One region of the Agrobacterium sp. 22-214-1 genome, then DNA from elsewhere that is predicted to be linked to it. Evidence: riboswitches for the same ligand, from Rfam matches in the RefSeq annotation. Region 1 holds a riboswitch; each other region holds the start of a gene.
The links. Region 1 has a riboswitch for cobalamin ahead of metE (5-methyltetrahydropteroyltriglutamate--homocysteine S-methyltransferase). Riboswitches for the same ligand answer to the same signal wherever they lie in the genome.
Positions count from the first base shown of each region.

Region 1 (4,799 bases):
GTGCGCTGGCCGGGCGATTGGGCATCACCTTCCAGCAGGTCCAGAAGTATGAAAAGGGCGCCAATCGTGTCGGCGCGTCCCGTCTGCAGGCCATTGCGTCGATTCTCGGCGTTGAGGTCAGCTCCCTGTTCGCCAATGCCACGCCCGATGGCGACCCGGCCAATCCGGCCCTTGGCACGATCAATGCCATGCAGACCTTCGTGGCCTCGAATGAAGGCTTTTCGCTCAACCAAGCCTTTTCGCGCATCAAGAGCGCCGCCGTGCGCAGAAGCATCGTCGCTCTCGTGACATCGCTCGCCGCCACTGAAGCGGCGGAAAATGCCGCCGCGCCGGCGGACAAAAACGACGATTGACGCAGGTGTGACGCTCGCGTGACGCTCGATGTGGTCGAAAATGAACAACGCAACATTATCGCGTTTTCATACTGTCGACTGTCGAGAGGGAATCATGGCGGCGTCTACCACAGCTATACTTGAACAGGACAATGCAGACGAGATTCTGGCGCTCGGGCGGATGGTTTCCTATCTTTGCCAGCGCTCGAAATCTCTGGAACTGGGCATGTCGACCTATTTCCTGGAAATGGCATTGTTGTCGCTGGCCCAGGACATCAATCAGCAGGGTCTGCCGCCGGTAAGCGCAGAGCTGAATGTCGGCGCCTTCGCTCAGGCCGATCTGCATTGAGCGCTTCCGCAACGGCGTAAATCCGCCGGGATTGAGCGTTTCCACACCGATCTCCAGTCGTAGGCCCGGAAACGTTCTCTCTGCCTGTCCGGCTGGCTCCATCCTTCCGGAGAGGCATTCATATGCCCTCCCCCACATTTTCCCGGCGGAAGCCATGATGGAGGCCCGGTTCTCGCCGGGCCTCCATTCATATCAGAGCACCGCGCGGCGAAGCTCGGCAGCGGCGGCGACCATGTTGACCAGTGCCGGCCTGACCTCTTCCCATTTACGGGTCTTCAGGCCGCAATCCGGATTGATCCAGAGCTGCCGGTCGTCAAGCCGCTCTCGCGCCAGCGCCAGAAGATCGACCATTTCTCCAACCGCCGGCACACGGGGCGAGTGAATGTCGTAAACGCCGGGACCGATCTGGTTCGGGTATTTGTAGGTCCGAAACGCATCCAGCAATTCCATCTTCGAACGCGAGGTCTCGATGGAGATCACGTCGGCGTCCATAGCAGCAATGGCATCGATGATCTGGTTGAATTCGGAATAGCACATATGGGTGTGAACCTGTGTGCGGTCGCCCACACCGCTGGAGCAAATGCGGAAGCATTCCACCGCCCAGCCGAGATAATCCTGCCAGTCCCGGTGCCGAAGCGGCAGTCCTTCACGAAGAGCTGCCTCATCGATCTGGATCATCTGCGCACCGGCCGCTTCGAGATCATTGACCTCGTCGCGGATGGCGAGCGCGATCTGGCGGCATGTCAGGCTTCTGGCGATATCGTCGCGGACGAAGGACCAGTTGAGGATCGTCACCGGCCCGGTCAGCATGCCCTTGACAGGCTTGTCAGTGAGCGACTGGGAATATTCCCACCAGCGAACCGTCATCGCTTTTGGGCGCGACACATCGCCGAAGATGACGGGCGGACGCACATAACGCGAGCCGTAACTCTGCACCCATGCATGCTGGGTGAAGGCGAAGCCAGAAAGCTGTTCACCGAAATATTGCACCATGTCATTGCGCTCGAACTCGCCATGCACGAGAACGTCGAGACCGATTTCCTCCTGCCAGCGAATGGTCGCTTCGGTTTCCTTCTGCAGGAATTTTTCATATTGCGCATCCGTCAGAGCGCCCTTCGAATGTGCCGATCTGGCCTTGCGCACCTCCGGCGTCTGCGGGAAGGAGCCGATGGTCGTCGTCGGAAAAAGCGGCAGCGCAATGGCCTGCGACTGCACTTTCTGCCGCTCGGCAAACGGGCTCACCCGCTTCCTGTCGGCCTCGCCAATCGTCGCGATACGCTTCTGCACGGCGGCGTCCGTTACCTTCGGCGAGGATGCACGCGCGGCAACGGCCTTGGAGGCAGCCTCCAGTTCCGTCGCGACAGCAGCCTTGCCCTCACCGAGGGCCCTGCCAAGCGTGGCAAGCTCGCCGAGCTTCTGGGTGGCGAAGGAAAGCCAGCTTTTCAGATCGGCATCGAGGCCGGTTTCCAGTTCGAGATCGACCGGGACATGCAGCAGCGAGCAGGACGGCGCGATCTGAAACGCCGCCGCACCGCGTGCCGCGATCACCGGTTCCAATCGGGTAATGATTGCAGCGAGATCAGCGCGCCAGATGTTGCGGCCGTCGATGACACCCAGCGACAGGACGCGATTTTCCGGCAACGCCTTCAACACCGTCTCCAGCGCATCGGGTGCTCGCACCAGATCGACATGAAGGCCCGCGACCGGAAGCGCTGCGACGGCTTCGAGATTGTCCTCAAGCCCACCGAAATAGGTGGCGAGCAGGATTTTCAAATCCGGCGCGGCCTTCGACAAAGCCCGATAGGCTATAGCCAGCGCGTGCCGCTCCCCCTCGGAAAGATCGAGCACGGCGACCGGCTCGTCGATCTGCACCCAGTCCGCACCGGCCGCGCGCAGGCATCGCAGCAGCTCTTCATAGACGGGCAGCAACCTTGCCAGCAGATCGAGAGGCTTGAAGGCTGCCTCGCGCGCCTTGGCAAGCTTCAGGAACGTGACCGGGCCGAGAATGACCGGACGCGTATGGATGCCGAGCGCCTTCGCCTCAAGGAAGTGGTCGACCGGCTTTTGCGAGGTGAGCACGAAATGCTGATCCTCTGAAACCTCCGGCACCATGTAGTGATAGTTGGTGTCGAACCATTTGGTCATTTCCAGCGCCGGAACGCCCTGACCATGATGCGAGTGTCCTTCATGCCCATGGCCGCAGCCTGCATGCGCTTCGCTCTGGCTGCCGCGCGCCATGGCGAAATAGGTGGAGAGGGCAACATCTCCACCCGCCCATCCATAGAGGGATGGAATGGCGCCCACCATCACGGCGGTATCGAGAACGTGATCGTAAAGGGAGAAATCGTTGGACGGGATATGGGCAATCCCCTTCTCAAGCTGGAGCGCCCAGTTTTCGGCACGCAGCCGGGCGGCGGTTTCGAGCAGTTCCGTCTCGGAAATCTTGCTGGACCAGAAGCCTTCAAGCGCGAACTTCAGTTCACGATGGCGTCCGATCCTCGGAAAACCGAGCGATGCGACTGGAATGGTCTTGTCTGGCATTGTCATACCCCATTTGGTTGTGGGGGCATGGGTAAAGCGGACGCGTGCAGGCCCGGCCTGTGCCGGACCATTGCAGCAACCACCGGGACACCCCGCCCGTGGACGTTATTTTGTCCTGGCAGGTCTCCTGGCTTACGGGTCGTCGCCTTTGTCCGTCTTCCCGGGGGTTACCCCAGTGACGTGTTGGACAAAGGCTCGCCGCTTACAGTTGCGGGGGCAGCTCCGGTCTTGCCGATCGTCGGCGCACCGGATTCCCTCTTAGCTCCGGGATCGAACAAACGAGCCCGGAGAACCATGACACCCGCATTTCTCACCACGGGCGTCACGATGTCAATAGACATAAAGAAATCTTTATATCTTTATTTCACTAAATTCAGAGAGCGACCGCACCCGGCCCCGGCACCGCACCGGGCGGCACTTTGCCCAGAATGATCATGCCAAGCACCTCGTCCTTGGTGACATCCTGCGTGCGGGCATGGCCCACCACCTTGCCGTTCTTCATCACGAAGACCCGGTCGGCCAGATCGAAGACATCGTGAATATCGTGACTGATGAGGAAGATGCCGATGCCCTGCCGTTTCAGCTCCTTGACGAGATCGCCCACCTGCGCCGTTTCCTGCGGCCCGAGTGCGGCCGTCGGCTCGTCCATGATGAGGATGCGGGCATCGAACAGAATGGCGCGGGCGATGGCGACGGATTGCCGCTGGCCGCCGGACAACGCCTTCACCGGCTCCTTGAACCGCCGGAAATTGGGGTTGAGACGCCCCATGACCTCGCGGGCCGAGGCTTCCATGGCGACATCGTCAAGCGTGCCCCATTTCGTCTTCAGCTCGCGGCCGAGATAAAGATTGGCCGCCGCATCGACATTATCGGCCACGGCCAGTGTCTGGTAGATGGTTTCGATGCCGTATTTCTTGGCATCGCGTGGATTGCGGATATCGGCGTCCTCGCCATTGATGAGAATATCGCCGCCATCGCGCCGATAGGCGCCGGAGAGGATTTTGATAAGGGTCGATTTGCCCGCGCCGTTGTGGCCGAGAAGGGCGACCACCTCACCGGGGAAAAGATCGACAGAGGCGTTTTCCACCGCATGGATACCGCCGAAGGAAATGGAAATATTGCGCATTTCCACGAGGGGCGTGACTTGGTCCGTCATAGGAGTTCTCCTCGGTTCTTACTTGGCGCGGGCGCGGTAGATGGTGTCGAGCCAGACGGCGACGACCAGAACCACACCGACAACGATGCGCTGGAAGGGCGTATCGATGCCCACCAGCACCATGCCGGATTGCAGCGACTGCATGACGAGCGCGCCGAGCATCGCGCCCGCTATGGTTCCGACACCGCCGGCAAGCGAGGTGCCGCCGATGACGGCCGCCGCGATGGTGTAAAGCTCGTCCAGCTCGCCCTGGGCATTGGTGGCCGCGTTGAGGCGGGCGGTGGAGATGGCTGCGGCGATGGCGCACAGAACACCCATCAGCGTGAAGATTTTGACTGTCACCCAGCGGGTCTTGATGCCGGCGAGTTCGGCCGCTTCCGGATTGCCGCCGATGGCGAAGACATAACGGCCGAAACGCAGC
Region 1 is NZ_JBNWCK010000002.1:257,714-262,512, reverse strand. It holds gene ACQZ5G_RS11000 (helix-turn-helix domain-containing protein) at 1-353, shown strand, start outside; gene ACQZ5G_RS10995 (hypothetical protein) at 448-681, shown strand; gene metE (5-methyltetrahydropteroyltriglutamate--homocysteine S-methyltransferase) at 874-3,222, opposite strand; cobalamin riboswitch at 3,323-3,534, opposite strand; gene ACQZ5G_RS10985 (ATP-binding cassette domain-containing protein) at 3,596-4,378, opposite strand; gene ACQZ5G_RS10980 (sugar ABC transporter permease) at 4,397-4,799, opposite strand, start outside.

Region 2 (4,799 bases), on a different contig from region 1:
CAGAGCGTGCAGGAAACGCAGCCCTGAACCTGCGTGCCTTCCAGCGCCATCTGGCGCAAACGGATGTAATAGATGGTCTTGATGCCCTTCTTCCAGGCATAGATCTGCGCCCGATTGATATCGCGTGTCGTTGCCGTATCGCGGAAGAACAGCGTCAACGACAGGCCCTGGTCGACATGCTGGGTCGCGGCCGCATAGGTGTCTATGATCTTTTCAGGACCGATCTCGTAGGCATCCTGATAATATTCGAGATTGTCGTTCGAGAGATAGGAAGCCGGGTAATAAACGCGACCGATCTTGCCCTCTTTACGGATTTCGATCTTCGAGACGATCGGATGAATGGAAGAGGTGGAGTGGTTGATATAGGAGATCGAACCGGTGGGCGGTACGGCCTGAAGGTTCTGGTTATAGAGACCCGATGCCATCACGTCCTGCTTCAACGCTGTCCAGTCTTCCTGCGTTGGAATGGCGATGCCGGCTTTTTCGAACAGCTCACGGACCTTTTCCGTCGCGGGCAACCATTCCCGGTCGGTATATTTGTCGAAATAGTCGCCTGAGGCATATTTGGAGTTCTCAAAGCCCTTGAAGCTCTGGCCCCGTTCCACCGCCAACCGGTTGCTGGCGCGGATGGCGTGATAGGTGACGGTGTAGAAATAAATATTGGTGAAATCGATGCCTTCTTCGGAACCGTAGAAGATGCGCTCACGCGCCAGATAACCATGCAGGTTCATCTGGCCAAGCCCGATGGCGTGGCTGGCATCATTGCCCTTCTCCACCGAGGGCACGGAGGAAATATGGCTCATGTCCGACACGGCCGTCAGCGCCCGGATGGAGGTCTCGATGGTCTTGCCGAAATCGGCGGAATCCATCGCCGAAGCAATATTGAGCGAGCCGAGATTGCAGGAAATATCCTTGCCCATATGGCTATAGGACAGATCGGCGTTGAACTCGCTCGCTTCGCTGACCTGCAGGATTTCCGAGCAGAGATTGCTCATGCTGATGCGGCCGGCAACCGGATTGGCGCGGTTCACCGTATCTTCGAACATGATGTATGGATAGCCGCTCTCGAACTGGATTTCGGCGATCACCTGGAAGAATTCGCGCGCTTTGATCTTTTTTTTGCGGATGCGGCTATCGGCGACCATTTCCTGGTATTTTTCGGTGACCGAAATTTCGGTCAACGGCACGCCATAGACCCGCTCCACATCATAGGGCGAGAACAGGTACATATCCTCATTGTTGCGGGCGAGTTCAAAGGTGATGTCGGGAATCACCACACCGAGCGACAGGGTCTTGATACGGATTTTCTCGTCGGCATTTTCGCGCTTGGTATCGAGGAAGCGCATGATATCCGGGTGGTGGGCATGCAGATAGACCGCGCCGGCACCCTGACGCGCACCCAGCTGGTTGGCGTAGGAAAAGCTGTCTTCCAATAGCTTCATGACGGGAATAACGCCGGAAGACTGGTTTTCGATCTGTTTGATCGGCGCTCCGAATTCGCGAATATTGGTTAAGGACAGCGCCACGCCGCCACCGCGCTTGGAAAGCTGCAGCGCCGAATTGATAGAGCGACCAATGCTTTCCATATTGTCTTCCACACGCAGCAGAAAACACGAGACCAGTTCACCACGGCTCTTCTTGCCGGCGTTGAGGAATGTCGGCGTTGCCGGCTGGAAGCGGCCTGAAATGATTTCATCGACCAGATCGCGGGCAAGCTGCTCATCGCCACGCGCAAGGGCCAGCGCCACCATGCAGACGCGATCCTCGTAACGCTCCAGATAACGTTTTCCGTCGAAGGTCTTCAGCGTGTAGGAGGTGTAATATTTGAAGGCGCCGAGAAAGGTCGGGAAGCGGAATTTCCGGGCATAGGCTTCGTCATAGAGATCGCGGACGAAATTGAAGGAATACTGATCCAGTACCTCCTGCTCGTAATATCCCTCCGTCACCAGATAATCGAGCTTTTCCCTGAGGTTATGGAAAAAGACGGTATTCTGGTTGACGTGCTGGAGGAAATATTGCCGGGCAGCCAGGCGATCCTTGTCTAGCTGGATCTTTCCGTTCTCATCGTAAAGGTTCAGCATCGCGTTCAGCGCGTGGTAGTCCAGAGCCGCATCGAGCGGTTTCTGGGTTACGGCTGCCGGCTGTTTGACGTCCTTGCGAATGGCGCTCGAGGTCAGCGTGTCCAAAATCGTTCCAATCCATGTTTGACGTTGGCGACATCTTCCTCCGTGCCGAGAAGCTCGAAGCGATAGAGAAACGGCACTGCGCATTTGCGCGAGACGATATCTCCGGCGGATGCGAAAGCTGCGCCAAAATTCGTGTTTCCCGCCGCGATGACGCCGCGAATGAGATTTCGGTTGGAGGGCTCGTTCAAAAACCGGATGACCGGTTTCGGGACGGCGCCTTTGGTGCCACCACCCCCATAGGTGGGGGTGACCAGCACATAGGGCTCGGACACATGGGGAACATCTTCCTCAACGCCAAGCGGCAGGCGAAACAGACGCCGTCCCAGTTTCAGAAGGAAACGATGGGTGTTTTCAGAGCGGCTGGAATAATAGACGATCAGGCCCATCGCCCCGCCGCCTCAACTGATCGAGCCGATCATATCCGGCCGGAAACCCGCCCAATGGCGCTCACCGGCAACAACGACGGGCACCTGCATGTAGCCGAGGCCCCGGACATGATCGAGCGCATCCGCATCTTCGGAAATATCGACAATCTCATAGGGGACGCCGATGCGGTCGAGGGCGCGATAGGTGGCGGTGCATTGGACGCAGGCGGGCTTGCTGTAAACGGTGATGGTCATAATTTCCTCTCTCGAAGCCGGTTTCGGACACGGCTCAACATTGCCGATTGCAATCGCAATCGGACGGCGATGGTTCTGTCATTCAGGTGAGGCGCAGGGCCTTGGAAGGCTTCTCGCATTCAGGACGGAAACCGGGTCTGGTTTTCCTGGTGATGCTGCAAGCCGCGTAAAATCATTCCCTACGCCGACGAGCGCAGCAACTCAAACAAATGCACTGGCATGACTTCACCCCGAAGCTTGTTCTGGAGGGGGCAGAAAAGGGCGCACGCAAATCATTTGCGTCATACACCTTCCTCCGGACACCCCGCCCGTGGACGTTTGCGCTCAAGGCAGGTCTCCTGACTTGCGGGTCACAACATCTATTCCGGCCTTCCCGAAGCTTTCGGCTCCAGTGACCCAAATCGGAACGATGCTCACCGCTTACAGTTGCGGGGGCAGTTTCGGCCTTGCTCCGCCATAAAGGCGTTACGCACCGAATTCCCGTCTTAGCTCCCAATCCTTGCGAATCGGAAGAACCTCGAACACCACATATAGTATATGAGGAAATTTTCGCGTCAATAAATAGACACACAAAAGCCCCACCCTGTGGATCAAAAAGATTCAACACATGGTCAACAAAGGCTTAACGGCACATGCGTGCCGCCGCTCAAACAGAGAAAAGCGTTAATCTATTCCCAGATATCGATGTGAATATCGGCGGGACGGGCGTTTTCGATCACCCTTTTTCCGTTCGGAAGATCGTTTTCGAAAAGTTTGGCGTGGATATCAGCCTCGTCGAGACCGTAGCCCTGCCACCTTTTCCGCAGCCTCTCCTCCAGCACCTCGACGGACGGCCCGACAAAAATGGTGAGGTCGAAGCTTTTGGAAAGAGTTGTCCACGGCGCCTCGTCCAGCAGCAGATAATTGCCTTCAGCGAGGATAAAGCGTGTTTCCGGCGCAATCGCCCGGGCAGACGCTATGGCGATTTCACGGGAGCGGTCGAAAACCGGAACAAGCACCTCCTGCCCGCCCTTGCGGACGGCGGAAACGATATCGAGAAAACCGCGCACGTCGAATGTTTCCGGCGCGCCTTTTCGCGGCAGCAGCCCCCGCTCTTCAAGGATGCCATTGTCCATATGGAAGCCATCCATGGGCAGGACGGCGGCCGTTTCGCCCCGTGCGAGCAAAGTATCACAAAGGGCATCCGCCAGCGTGGATTTGCCGGCCCCAGGGGGACCGGCAATAGCGACGATAAAACGGGATTTACCTTCTGCCCGCCGAAGAACATCCCCGGCGATCGTTTCAAGCTTCAGCGTCATGCGGCAAGCGTTTCCTTCGGCGCTTCCTTGGCGCCCGTCATGAAGGCGACCGCATCCGACATGGAATAGTCCTTCGGATTGATGACGCACAGACGCTTGCCGAGCCGATGGATATGAATGCGATCCGCGACCTCGAACACATGCGGCATGTTATGCGAGATGAGAACGATCGGCAGGCCTCTCGAGCGCACATCCAGAATAAGCTCCAGAACACGCCGGCTTTCCTTCACGCCGAGTGCTGCCGTCGGCTCGTCAAGAATGACGACCTTGGAGCCGAAGGCCGCTGCACGCGCCACCGCCACACCCTGACGCTGGCCGCCGGAGAGGGTTTCCACCGCCTGATTGATGTTCTGGATCGTCATCAGGCCGAGTTCCGACAGTTTCTCCCGGGCGAATTTTTCCATGGCTGGGCGGTCAAGGGCGCGGAACAGGCTGCCCTGAATGCCGGGTTTGCGGATTTCACGGCCGAGAAACATATTGTCGGCTATGGAAAGCGCCGGTGACAGGGCGAGGTTCTGATAGACCGTCTCGATGCCAGCCTTGCGCGCCTCGATCGGCGAGCGGAACTGGACGGGCTGGCCTTCCAGCCGGATTTCCCCTTCATCGGGTGTCACCGCACCGGAAATCGCCTTGATGAGAGAGGATTTGCCGGCGCCGTTATCGCCGATCACCGCCAGGATTTCGCCCGGATAGAG
Region 2 is NZ_JBNWCK010000001.1:1,937,632-1,942,430, forward strand. It holds gene nrdE (class 1b ribonucleoside-diphosphate reductase subunit alpha) at 1-2,186, opposite strand, end outside; gene nrdI (class Ib ribonucleoside-diphosphate reductase assembly flavoprotein NrdI) at 2,174-2,572, opposite strand; gene nrdH (glutaredoxin-like protein NrdH) at 2,585-2,806, opposite strand; cobalamin riboswitch at 3,118-3,341, opposite strand; gene ACQZ5G_RS09745 (nucleoside triphosphate hydrolase) at 3,475-4,104, opposite strand; gene ACQZ5G_RS09750 (ATP-binding cassette domain-containing protein) at 4,101-4,799, opposite strand, start outside.
Region 2: another riboswitch for cobalamin. It lies ahead of nrdH (glutaredoxin-like protein NrdH); the one in region 1 lies ahead of metE (5-methyltetrahydropteroyltriglutamate--homocysteine S-methyltransferase).

Region 3 (4,799 bases), on a different contig from region 1:
TGAGATCAACCGGCTCGATCAGGTCGTCCAGAGACGAGGATGTGGTGGCCAGGATGTGCATCGTCAGGCGGCCAGCATCTGTTCGATCTTTTCTCGGTTGATGCCCTTTTCGCCGATGACGACGAGGCGGCTGCGGCGTTCCTCACCCGCGGCCCAGGGCCGGTCGTAATAGTGGTTGACGCGGCTGCCGACAGCCTGCACCTGCAGGCGCATCGGCTTTGCGGAAACCTCGATGAAGCCCTTGATGCGCAGGACATTCTCCGCAGCAGCCGTCTCGGCGATACGGGCTGCCAGCGCTTCCGGGTCGGTCACGGCCGGCAGATCGATGACGAAGCTGTCGAAATCGTCATGCTCGTGGTCGAGTTCGCCATCATGGTGGGTACGGCGGTTTTCGATATCCTCTTCCACCGCAAGGCCAAGACCGATCAGCACGGCGGGGTCGATGGCGCCATTGGATGCCACGACGATCTTTGCCGCCTTCGGCAGATGTTCGAGAACATGCGCCTTGGCCTTGTTGAGGCCAGCACCGTCAAGAAGATCGGCCTTGGTCAGCACGACAAGATCGGCGCAGGCAACCTGATCCTCGAAAACCTCTTCGACCGGGTCATCGTGATCGAGCGCCTCGTCATTGGCCCGCTGGGCGGCGAGTGCTTCCATGTCGTGCGCCACCTGCCCTTCGGCAAGGGCGGCGCCATCCACCACGGCCACGACGGCATCCACCGTCACGCGGCTCTTGATCGCCGGCCACTGGAAGGCCTGCACCAGCGGCTTCGGCAGGGCGAGGCCGGAGGTTTCGATGAGGATATGCTCCACCTTCGGCTGGCGGCTCAGAATCTGTTCGATGGCGGGCTGGAAATCATCCGCCACCGTGCAGCAGATGCAGCCATTGGCCAGTTCGACAATGTTTTCTTCCGGGCAGCTTTCAATACCGCAACCTTTGAGAATCTCGCCATCGATGCCGATATCGCCGAATTCGTTGACGATGATCGCCAGCCGCTTGCCGTCCAGTTGTTCGAGAAGGCCGCGCAGCAGCGTGGTTTTGCCAGCCCCCAGAAAGCCGGTGACGATGGTGCAGGGAACGCGGTCCAGAAGGGTGCTCATGATCTCTCCTCGGTAAAATCGAATGGGGGAATGCGCGCCACCATGCCGCGCTTTAAGGGTTCGGGGCGACCGCGCCAGGGCATCAGGCCGTCGGGGGCGGCAGCCAGCAGCCGTGCGCCGGTCAGCAAATCTTCCGCATCACCGGTCGTCAGCCCGCCGAAAACATAGGACCAGCCATTGGCGCTGCGCAGCACGGCGCTAAGCCCGCGCTTGCAATTGGCGAGGCAGTTGACGGAACGAACGGTGACACCCGTTTCCTCCGCCTTTGCGACGACGGCATCGGCGAGGCGTGAGCCGGGGCGCGGTTCGGCATTGGGGTCGGCTTCATCGCGACAGCTTCTGCAAACGAAGACGGTCACGCCGGACGCCGTTTCGTCCTGCGTGTTTCCGCCTGTACATGAAGATGTCGCTGAAATATCCAAACCGTATCGTTTCCCGCGCCTTGCAAAAAAATCTCGGGGGTGCGGATGTCGAATACGGTATGCGGACAGGCGCAAACCGGATGTTCGATCTAACCGACTGACCGGAGCACCCCGCCCGGCAGACGTTTTTCCTGAAACGGCAGGTCTCCTGGCTCGCGGCTTTACACCCTGACACCGCCTTCCCGAACCCGTTGAGGTGTCCAGTGGCTTTACGGTGCGGGCTTACCGCTTACAGTTGCGGGGGCAGCCACGGAATGACCCGGTAATCGGGCTGGAACCGTGTTCCCTCTTAGCTTTTCCCGTTGCCGGGAAAAGACCGTCAGTCCGTTACCCTTAGGCTGAACGGGCGTGAGGGTCAATGCCGCGGCCCTGTGGCCCGCACATTGCCGGGTGCGGCAAATTGGGTATAGTCGCCGCTCCGAATGGCTGGGGCACCGGGTCCCGCGCCGCTGGATAAAAAGGAAAACGCGATGACACGCGACATCAGCGACAGCGAAGCCGAACGTCACCGGCAGAAAATGGTCAACCGCAAGACGGTGCAGGACGCCGAGGTTGCGGAAAAGACCATCGAAAAAGGTCTGCTGATGATCAATACCGGTCCCGGCAAGGGCAAATCCACCGCCGCTTTCGGCCTTGCTCTGCGCATGCTCGGCACCGGGCGGCGGGTCGGCGTCGTTCAATTCATCAAGGGCGCATGGTCGACGGGAGAACAGCAGGCGCTGACTTTGTTCGGCGACAGGGTCGTGTGGCGCACCATGGGCGAGGGGTTCACCTGGGACACGCAGGATTTGAAACGCGACGTCGCGGCGGCGGCAAAGGCCTGGGAGGAAGCCAGGGTCCTGATGGCCGACGAGACCATCGGCCTGCTGATCCTCGATGAGCTGAACATCGCGCTCCGTTACGATTACCTGCCGCTGGAAGAGGTGGTCGAGACGCTTTCCAGCCGCAGGCCCGATCTGCATGTCATCGTCACCGGCCGCAACGCCAAGCAACCGCTCATCGACGCGGCCGATATGGTGACGGAAATGACCCTCGTGAAACATCACTTCAAGGCGGGCGTGAAGGCGCAGGCGGGGATAGAATTCTGACATGGCTGCACGCGTGCTGATGTTTCAGGGAACCGGCTCGGATGTCGGCAAATCGCTGATGGTGGCCGGCCTTGCCCGTGCCTTCGCCAAGCGCGGCCTGTCCGTCACGCCGTTCAAACCGCAGAACATGTCGAACAATGCGGCGGTCACCGCCGATGGCGGCGAGATTGGCCGTGCGCAGGCGCTGCAGGCACGGGCGGCGGGCGTGCCGCTTTCCGTGCACATGAACCCGGTGCTCCTGAAGCCGCAGAGCGAGACCGGCGCACAGGTGGTGGTGCAGGGCAAGATCGCCGGCAATGCCAAAGCGGCCGATTATCAGCACATGAAGGCCGGGCTGATGCCGCGCGTGCTCGAAAGCTTCAACCGCCTGAAACAACAGGCCGATCTGGTGCTGGTGGAAGGTGCCGGCAGCGCCTCCGAAATCAACCTGCGTGCCAATGATATCGCCAATATGGGTTTTGCCAGAGCTGCGGACGCGCCTGTGATCCTGATCGGCGATATCGACCGGGGCGGCGTCATCGCCAGCCTCGTCGGCACCAAAGCCGTGCTCGACGCAGAAGACGCGGCGATGATCGAAGGTTTTATCGTCAATCGCTTTCGCGGGGATCCGGCCCTGTTTTCAGACGGCATGCGGATAATTGCAGAAAAAACCGGTTGGGCCTCCATCGGGCTCCTGCCACATTTTGCCGACGCCGCTAAGTTGCCGGCAGAGGATGCTCTCGGGCTTTCCGGCCCGGCTGAGCGGAAACCTGGCGCGAAGATCCGCATTGCCGTACCGATCCTGCCGCATATTTCCAATTTCGACGATCTCGATCCGTTGGATATGGAACCGGATGTCGAGCTCATCCGCGCGCGGCCGGGCGAAACCATTCCCGCCGATTGCCGGCTGGTACTGCTTTGCGGCTCGAAAGCCACCATCGCCGATCTTGCCGTGCTGAAAAATACGGGGCTCGACATCGATATCAAGGCGCATGTGAGACGCGGCGGCCATGTTCTGGGCCTCTGCGGCGGATACCAGATGCTTGGGAAAACAGTCGCCGATCCCGAAGGCATCGAAGGACCGCCGGCAACAGTCGATGGGCTCGGCCTGCTGGATGTAGACACTGTTCTGACGGGCGACAAAAGGCTGGTTTCCGTTACAGGGAAGAGTTTCGACGGAATTGGTTTATCCGGCTATGAAATGCATGTCGGTGAAACCACGAGCGGAACCGACAGCCTGCCGTTTTCGAAAATCGATGGGCATGAAGACGGCGCTGTGTCGCCTGACGGCCGCATCTTCGGCACCTATATTCACGGCCTGTTTTCGGATGACCGCCAACGCGGCGCGTGGCTTGAGCGGCTTGGAGGACGGAACACGGAACTGAACTACGATGCTCAGGTGGACGCCGTTCTTGATCGCCTCGCCGCGCATATGGAACAGCACCTCGATCTCGACCGTCTGCTTGCTATAGCGCGATAAGGATTGCCAGAAGTCCCAACAGGCCGATCAATAAGAGGTCGGCAACCCGTGTGAGCCGCAGCGCCCTGCGAATATCGCCGGCAATCAGCGCCGCCCTCCCGCCTTCGCCCATGAAACGGGCCTCGATCATCTGCCCGCCATAGGAGCGCGGCCCTGCGAGCGCAAAGCCGAGAGCGCCGGCCAGCGCCGCCTCCGGCCAGCCGGCATTGGGAGAACGGTGATGGTGGGCATCGCGACGTATCGCGGCCATGGCCCCACCGGGTGATGCGCCCTTAACAAAAAACGCCGCGACAACGAAAAGACCGCCGCTCAACCGTGAGGCCGGCAGATTGACCAGATCGTCCAGCCGGGCGGAGGCCCAGCCGAAGGCCTCATGGCGGGGTGAGCGATGGCCGATCATGCTGTCGGCCGTATTGATCGCCTTGTAAACCGCACCGCCCGGCAGGCCCAGGAGACCGAGCCAGAAGGCAGGCGCGACGATGCCGTCGGAAAAATTCTCGGCCAGACTTTCGATCGCCGCCCGGCAGATCGCCGCCTCGTCCAGCTTTTGTGGATCGCGCCCGACGATCATCGATACCGCCTTGCGGCCGCCTTCCACACCCTCTCGTTCCAGCGCAGTGGCGACAGCCTCCACATGCCGCTCGAGACTTTTCTGCGCGGGAAGCGAAGCGCCAAGCACGGCAACCAGCAAAAGGCCGAAGGGCAGGAAAAGCAGAACGGATTGCGCTA
Region 3 is NZ_JBNWCK010000005.1:291,556-296,354, forward strand. It holds gene cobN (cobaltochelatase subunit CobN) at 1-61, opposite strand, end outside; gene cobW (cobalamin biosynthesis protein CobW) at 64-1,101, opposite strand; gene ACQZ5G_RS19110 (DUF1636 family protein) at 1,098-1,523, opposite strand; cobalamin riboswitch at 1,645-1,859, opposite strand; gene cobO (cob(I)yrinic acid a,c-diamide adenosyltransferase) at 1,994-2,611, shown strand; gene ACQZ5G_RS19120 (cobyric acid synthase) at 2,613-4,070, shown strand; gene cbiB (adenosylcobinamide-phosphate synthase CbiB) at 4,057-4,799, opposite strand, start outside.
Region 3: another riboswitch for cobalamin. It lies ahead of ACQZ5G_RS19110 (DUF1636 family protein); the one in region 1 lies ahead of metE (5-methyltetrahydropteroyltriglutamate--homocysteine S-methyltransferase).

Region 4 (4,799 bases), on a different contig from region 1:
CATCTTTGCCGAAGGCGAAGACGAGCGCGTGCTGCGCGCCGCCCAGGTGCTGCTGGAAGAAGGCACCGGCATCCCGATCCTCATCGGCCGCCCGCAGATCATCGAAACGCGCCTGAAGCGCTTCGGCCTGCGCATCCGCCCGCATACGGATTTCGCCGTGGTCAACCCGGAAGACGATCCGCGCTACCGCGATTATGTCGATGACTATTTCGCCCTTGTCGGCCGCGTCGGCATCAACCCGGAAGCAGCCCGCACCATCGTGCGCACCAACACGACCGTCATCGGCGCGCTGTCGGTGAAGCGCGGCGAAGCGGATGCGCTGATCTGCGGTCTCGAAGGCCGTTACGACCGCCACTTGCGCGACGTGAACCAGATCATCGGCAAGCAGGAAGGCGTGCGTTCCTTCGCCGGCCTCAGCCTGCTCATCACCCAGCAGGGTGCGCTGTTCCTCACCGATACTTTCGTGAATTACGATCCGACCTCCGAGGAAGTGGCGGAAATGGCCATTCTCGCGGCCAAGGAAATCCGCCGCTTCGGCATCACGCCGAAGATCGCCCTCGCCAGCCATTCCAATTTCGGCTCGCGCGATTCCGAAAGCGCCCGCAAGATGCGCCGCGCCCTGAAGATCGTGCAGGAAGCCGCACCGGAACTGGAAGTCGATGGCGAAATGCAGGGCGGTTCGGCCCTTTCGGAAGCGCTGCGCAAGCGCGCCATGCCAAACAGCGTGCTGACGGGCGAAGCGAACCTGCTGGTCTTCCCGAACCTCGATGCCGCCAACATCACCCTCGGTGTCACCCGCACCTTGACGGAAGGCCTGCATGTCGGCCCGATCCTGCTCGGCACGGCCCTGCCCGCCCATATCCTGTCGCCCAGCGTCACCTCGCGCGGCGTGGTCAACATGGCGGCGTTTGCCGTGGTGCAGGCCTCACATCCTTCGGTGTGATAGAGGCCGCATTAACGCAATTTTGAACAAGCTGTTGCCGCATTGCGGCAACAGCTTATGTTATCTTCCTGAAACACGGATTTCGTGAAGTATAACGCCCCTGCCACCGGCCGGGGACATCGAACGGATCGAACAATTGACCCGCCGCAGCCGCATCATCGGCCTCCTGCTTCCCCTTGTTTTCATCGCCCCGGCCGCCGCTTTCGCGGATCAGGTCTGCGATACGCTTTATGCGCAATTGCGCGAGCCGCCCCGCGTCATCGGCAATACGGCCGAGGTGCGGCGTTACGCCAATGCGCTCGCCCGCCAGAACATCGTCATCCGCAAGATCAGGAATGACCTGCGCGGCTATGGCTGCTCCTCGGGCAGCGTCATCGTCTACGGCAATCCCAATGCCGGTATCTGCGCCGAAATCGGCGATGCGCTGGCGGAAGCGGAAAGCGAACGCAACGCCATCATCCGTGACCGCGACGACGCCATGGCGGCCGCGCGTAGCGACGACGGCGACATCAGGCGTCAGCGCATTCTTGCCGCCCTCGATGCCAATGGCTGCAACACCCTGCCGCAAACGGAAACGCAATTGCCGCCGCCTCCGGATGCGACGCGTTATCCCGACGCTTTCCAGCAGAATGGCCAGCAGAATGGCGAGGAGCCGGGACAGGCGGGGCTTTCGCCCTACCCCAACGCCGCCGCCGAGGGCGGGCTTCGCACACTCTGCGTGCGGACCTGCGACGGCTCGTTTTTCCCCATCGCTTCCAATGCCTCGCCGCTCGATTTCCGCGCCCAGGCGGAGCAGTGCGAGAAAATGTGTCCGGGCACCGAGACGGAGCTTTATTTCCACTCCATGACGGATCAGGAAACCGCAGACATGGTGTCTGCGGAAACAGGCAAGCCCTACAGGGACCTGCCAACCGCCTTCGCTTACAGGAACGCCACGGCAAAAGCGCCGGGCTGCGCCTGCAACATGGCCGCCTATCACGAAGAAATGCAGAAGCAGGAAGAAGCCGCCCGGCCGGAATCCGAAACACCCTATTCCGGCATCACGAAAATCCCCTCACCGCAAGGTGACAAGGCCGCCCCCAAACCCGCCGAGCAGCAGCAGGCCGCCAAGCCGCCGGAACAACCCGTTCCCGAACGCGACTATGACCCGAACGATACGAAAGTGCGCATCATTGGCCCCAAATTTCTGCCGGACCAGACAGGCCGGATCGACCTGAAGAACCCGGCATTGAAGGGTATACAGCCGCAGCAGTGAAGCCGTCGTGGAGCGAGCGGACGCCGCTCGTTTCTTCAGTCCGCGGCAGCGGGATGAGAGGGCTACGGTAGAGATATGCTGAGAGCTTGCCCCCTCATCTGACCCTTCGGGCCATCTTCTCCCCGCCGGGGAGAAGAACAAGCAGCAACGCCCCGCTTCCCTCGCAGAACTTTTATCTGTCTTACACCCCGCCCCAGCGGTTGCGGAACACAAGCTCCTCCAACGGCACGCGCTGTCGCCAGCCCTTCACCGCAAGTTCCGGCTCGTTATAGAGCGCATCGACACGGCCGAGGCAAAGCCAGGCAACGATTTCGATATGATCGGGAATATCGAGAATGGTGCGAATGTCGCTATCGTGGAAAATGCTGACCCAGCCGACGCCGATGCCTTCGGCGCGCGCCGCGAGCCAGAGATTCTGGATGGCGCAGACGGTGGAATAGACATCCGTGCGCGGATTATGGGTGCGGCCCAGCACCACCTTGCCGCCGCGCGTCGGATCGCAGGTGACGCAGATGCTGAGCGGCGCCTTGCGGATGCCTTCGAGCTTGAGACTGCGATAAAGCGCCTGCTGCTCGCCCGTGAACATCGCCGCCGCCTCCTCATTGGCGCGGCTGAAGGCCACGAAGGCCGCCTGACGGATCGCGCCATCGGTGACGAGGGTGAAATTCCACGGCTGCATGAAACCGACCGAGGGCGCGGAATGGGCCGCCTTCAAAAGACGCTCCACCAGATCGTCCGGCAGCGGGTCCGGCAGGAACTGGTCGCGCACGTCACGACGGGTCTCGATGGCGCGGTAAATCGCCTCGCGTTCCTCACCGGAAAACGGGCGGGCGGGCGAGAGCGCATGATCGAACGAACTGGCGCCGGGCGGATTGCTTACGGACGGATCGGCTGGCATCGTTTATCCCCAACAATGCGAAGGCCGGGCGCAAATGCGCACCCCGCCTCGACAACAACCTGCCGCCGTCCGCGCGGTTCGGTCTATCCTATCAGGCCGGTCTTCTGACTTGGCTTCATCCGCCCTTTTCGCCTTCCCGAATTGCTTCAGTGGCTTAAAAAAAAGAACGTCCGCCTCACAGCGCTGGGCACGTTCCGGTCTTTCACCGGATTCCCGATTCTCCCGCCGCAACGGCAGGCACCTGACGGGCAAGCTATGGGCAAAAAAATTTGCGGATGCAAGCATCCTGCCGGCGGTGCGGCAATGTGGCCTGCCTCACCCCCATCATTCCACCGGGAAATACCTGACATAAGCGAACTCGTCCCCATCCGGTGACCAGTTGGGCGAATTCATCGTTCCCTGCCCGCCGAAAAGTTCGAACAGCGTCTCGGCATTGCCGCCATCCATGTCCATCAGCCGCACCCGCACATCGAGATCGCGCGGATGGTCGAAAACGTCTCCGTCATAGGAAACGAACACCACCTTGCCTCCCTTGGGAGACGGGTGCGGAAACCAGTCGCCATAAGGGCTGTCGGTGATGCGCTCGACGGCGGAGCCGTCCACCCGCACGCGCCAGATCTGCATTCGCCCGGTGCGGCTGGAATTGAAATAGATCCACTCACCGTCTGGCGAATAATCCGGCCCGTCATTGCGGCCCTCGCCGTGGGTGAGACGCGTCTCGACGCCGCTTGTTATATCCATCGAATAGATATCGAAGACCTGATCGCGAATGCCGCAATAGGCAAAACCTTTCCCATCCGGAGCCCATCCGTGCCAGTAAGAAGGAAGATTTTTCGTCATCAGCCGTGGCGCGTCGCCCGTCGAGGGCATGAGGTAGATGGCGCTCTTGCCAAATTCCACCTTGTCGGAAATGGCGTAAAGCGATCCATCCGGCGAAATACCGTGATCGTTGTTGCAGAGCGTGGCAAAGCCGGTATCGACCTTCTCCGGCGCGATATCACCGGCAAGAGACAGGCGGTAAAGCAGCCCTTCGCTGTTCAGCAGCAGATATTTTCCATCCGGCGACCAGTTCGGCGCTTCAAAAAGATCAGGCGTCTGCCACACCACCCGCATCTGCCGGGTGCGGATGTTGAAGATTTCGATGGAGCTGCGCATTCTGCCTCCCGGGCGTGTCCGTGTCTCGTTCAAAGCGCCCGGCAATGCAGACATTCCGTTTGCATCCGCCATCGCCATGATTATGATCCTAGGGCGGCAGGCACCGTCCTGCAAATTCAAACCGGAAAAAACGCCAGCGCTCCGGCACCGTCCGTGACCCTTGCCGTTTCTCCCAAAACCGAGGTTCCGCGATGAATACCATCGCCGATCACGGCATCCGCTTCGGCCGGATCGCCGCAATGCTTCCTGTCAAAAACATCGAAAAGGCCCATGATTTTTACGTTGGCGTGTTGGGCTTCGAAAAGACCTTCGAAAACGGCAACCCTGTCGGCTTCATGATCCTCAGACAGGGCAATGCCGAGCTGCACCTGACATTGCAGCCCACCCACAAGGCAGCGCCTTTCAATGTGGCGCATATGATGGTGAGCGATGTGGACGCGCTTCACGCACTTTGCAAGAGCCAGGGCTTGCGCATCATCAAGGGCCTGCAGGACAAGGATTACGGCCTGCGCGCCTTTGTGTTTGAAGACCCCGATGGCAACCGCATC
Region 4 is NZ_JBNWCK010000001.1:357,372-362,170, reverse strand. It holds gene ACQZ5G_RS01870 (NADP-dependent malic enzyme) at 1-943, shown strand, start outside; gene ACQZ5G_RS01865 (DUF2865 domain-containing protein) at 1,080-2,198, shown strand; gene bluB (5,6-dimethylbenzimidazole synthase) at 2,380-3,096, opposite strand; cobalamin riboswitch at 3,174-3,356, opposite strand; gene ACQZ5G_RS01855 (TolB family protein) at 3,421-4,251, opposite strand; gene ACQZ5G_RS01850 (glyoxalase superfamily protein) at 4,443-4,799, shown strand, end outside.
Region 4: another riboswitch for cobalamin. It lies ahead of bluB (5,6-dimethylbenzimidazole synthase); the one in region 1 lies ahead of metE (5-methyltetrahydropteroyltriglutamate--homocysteine S-methyltransferase).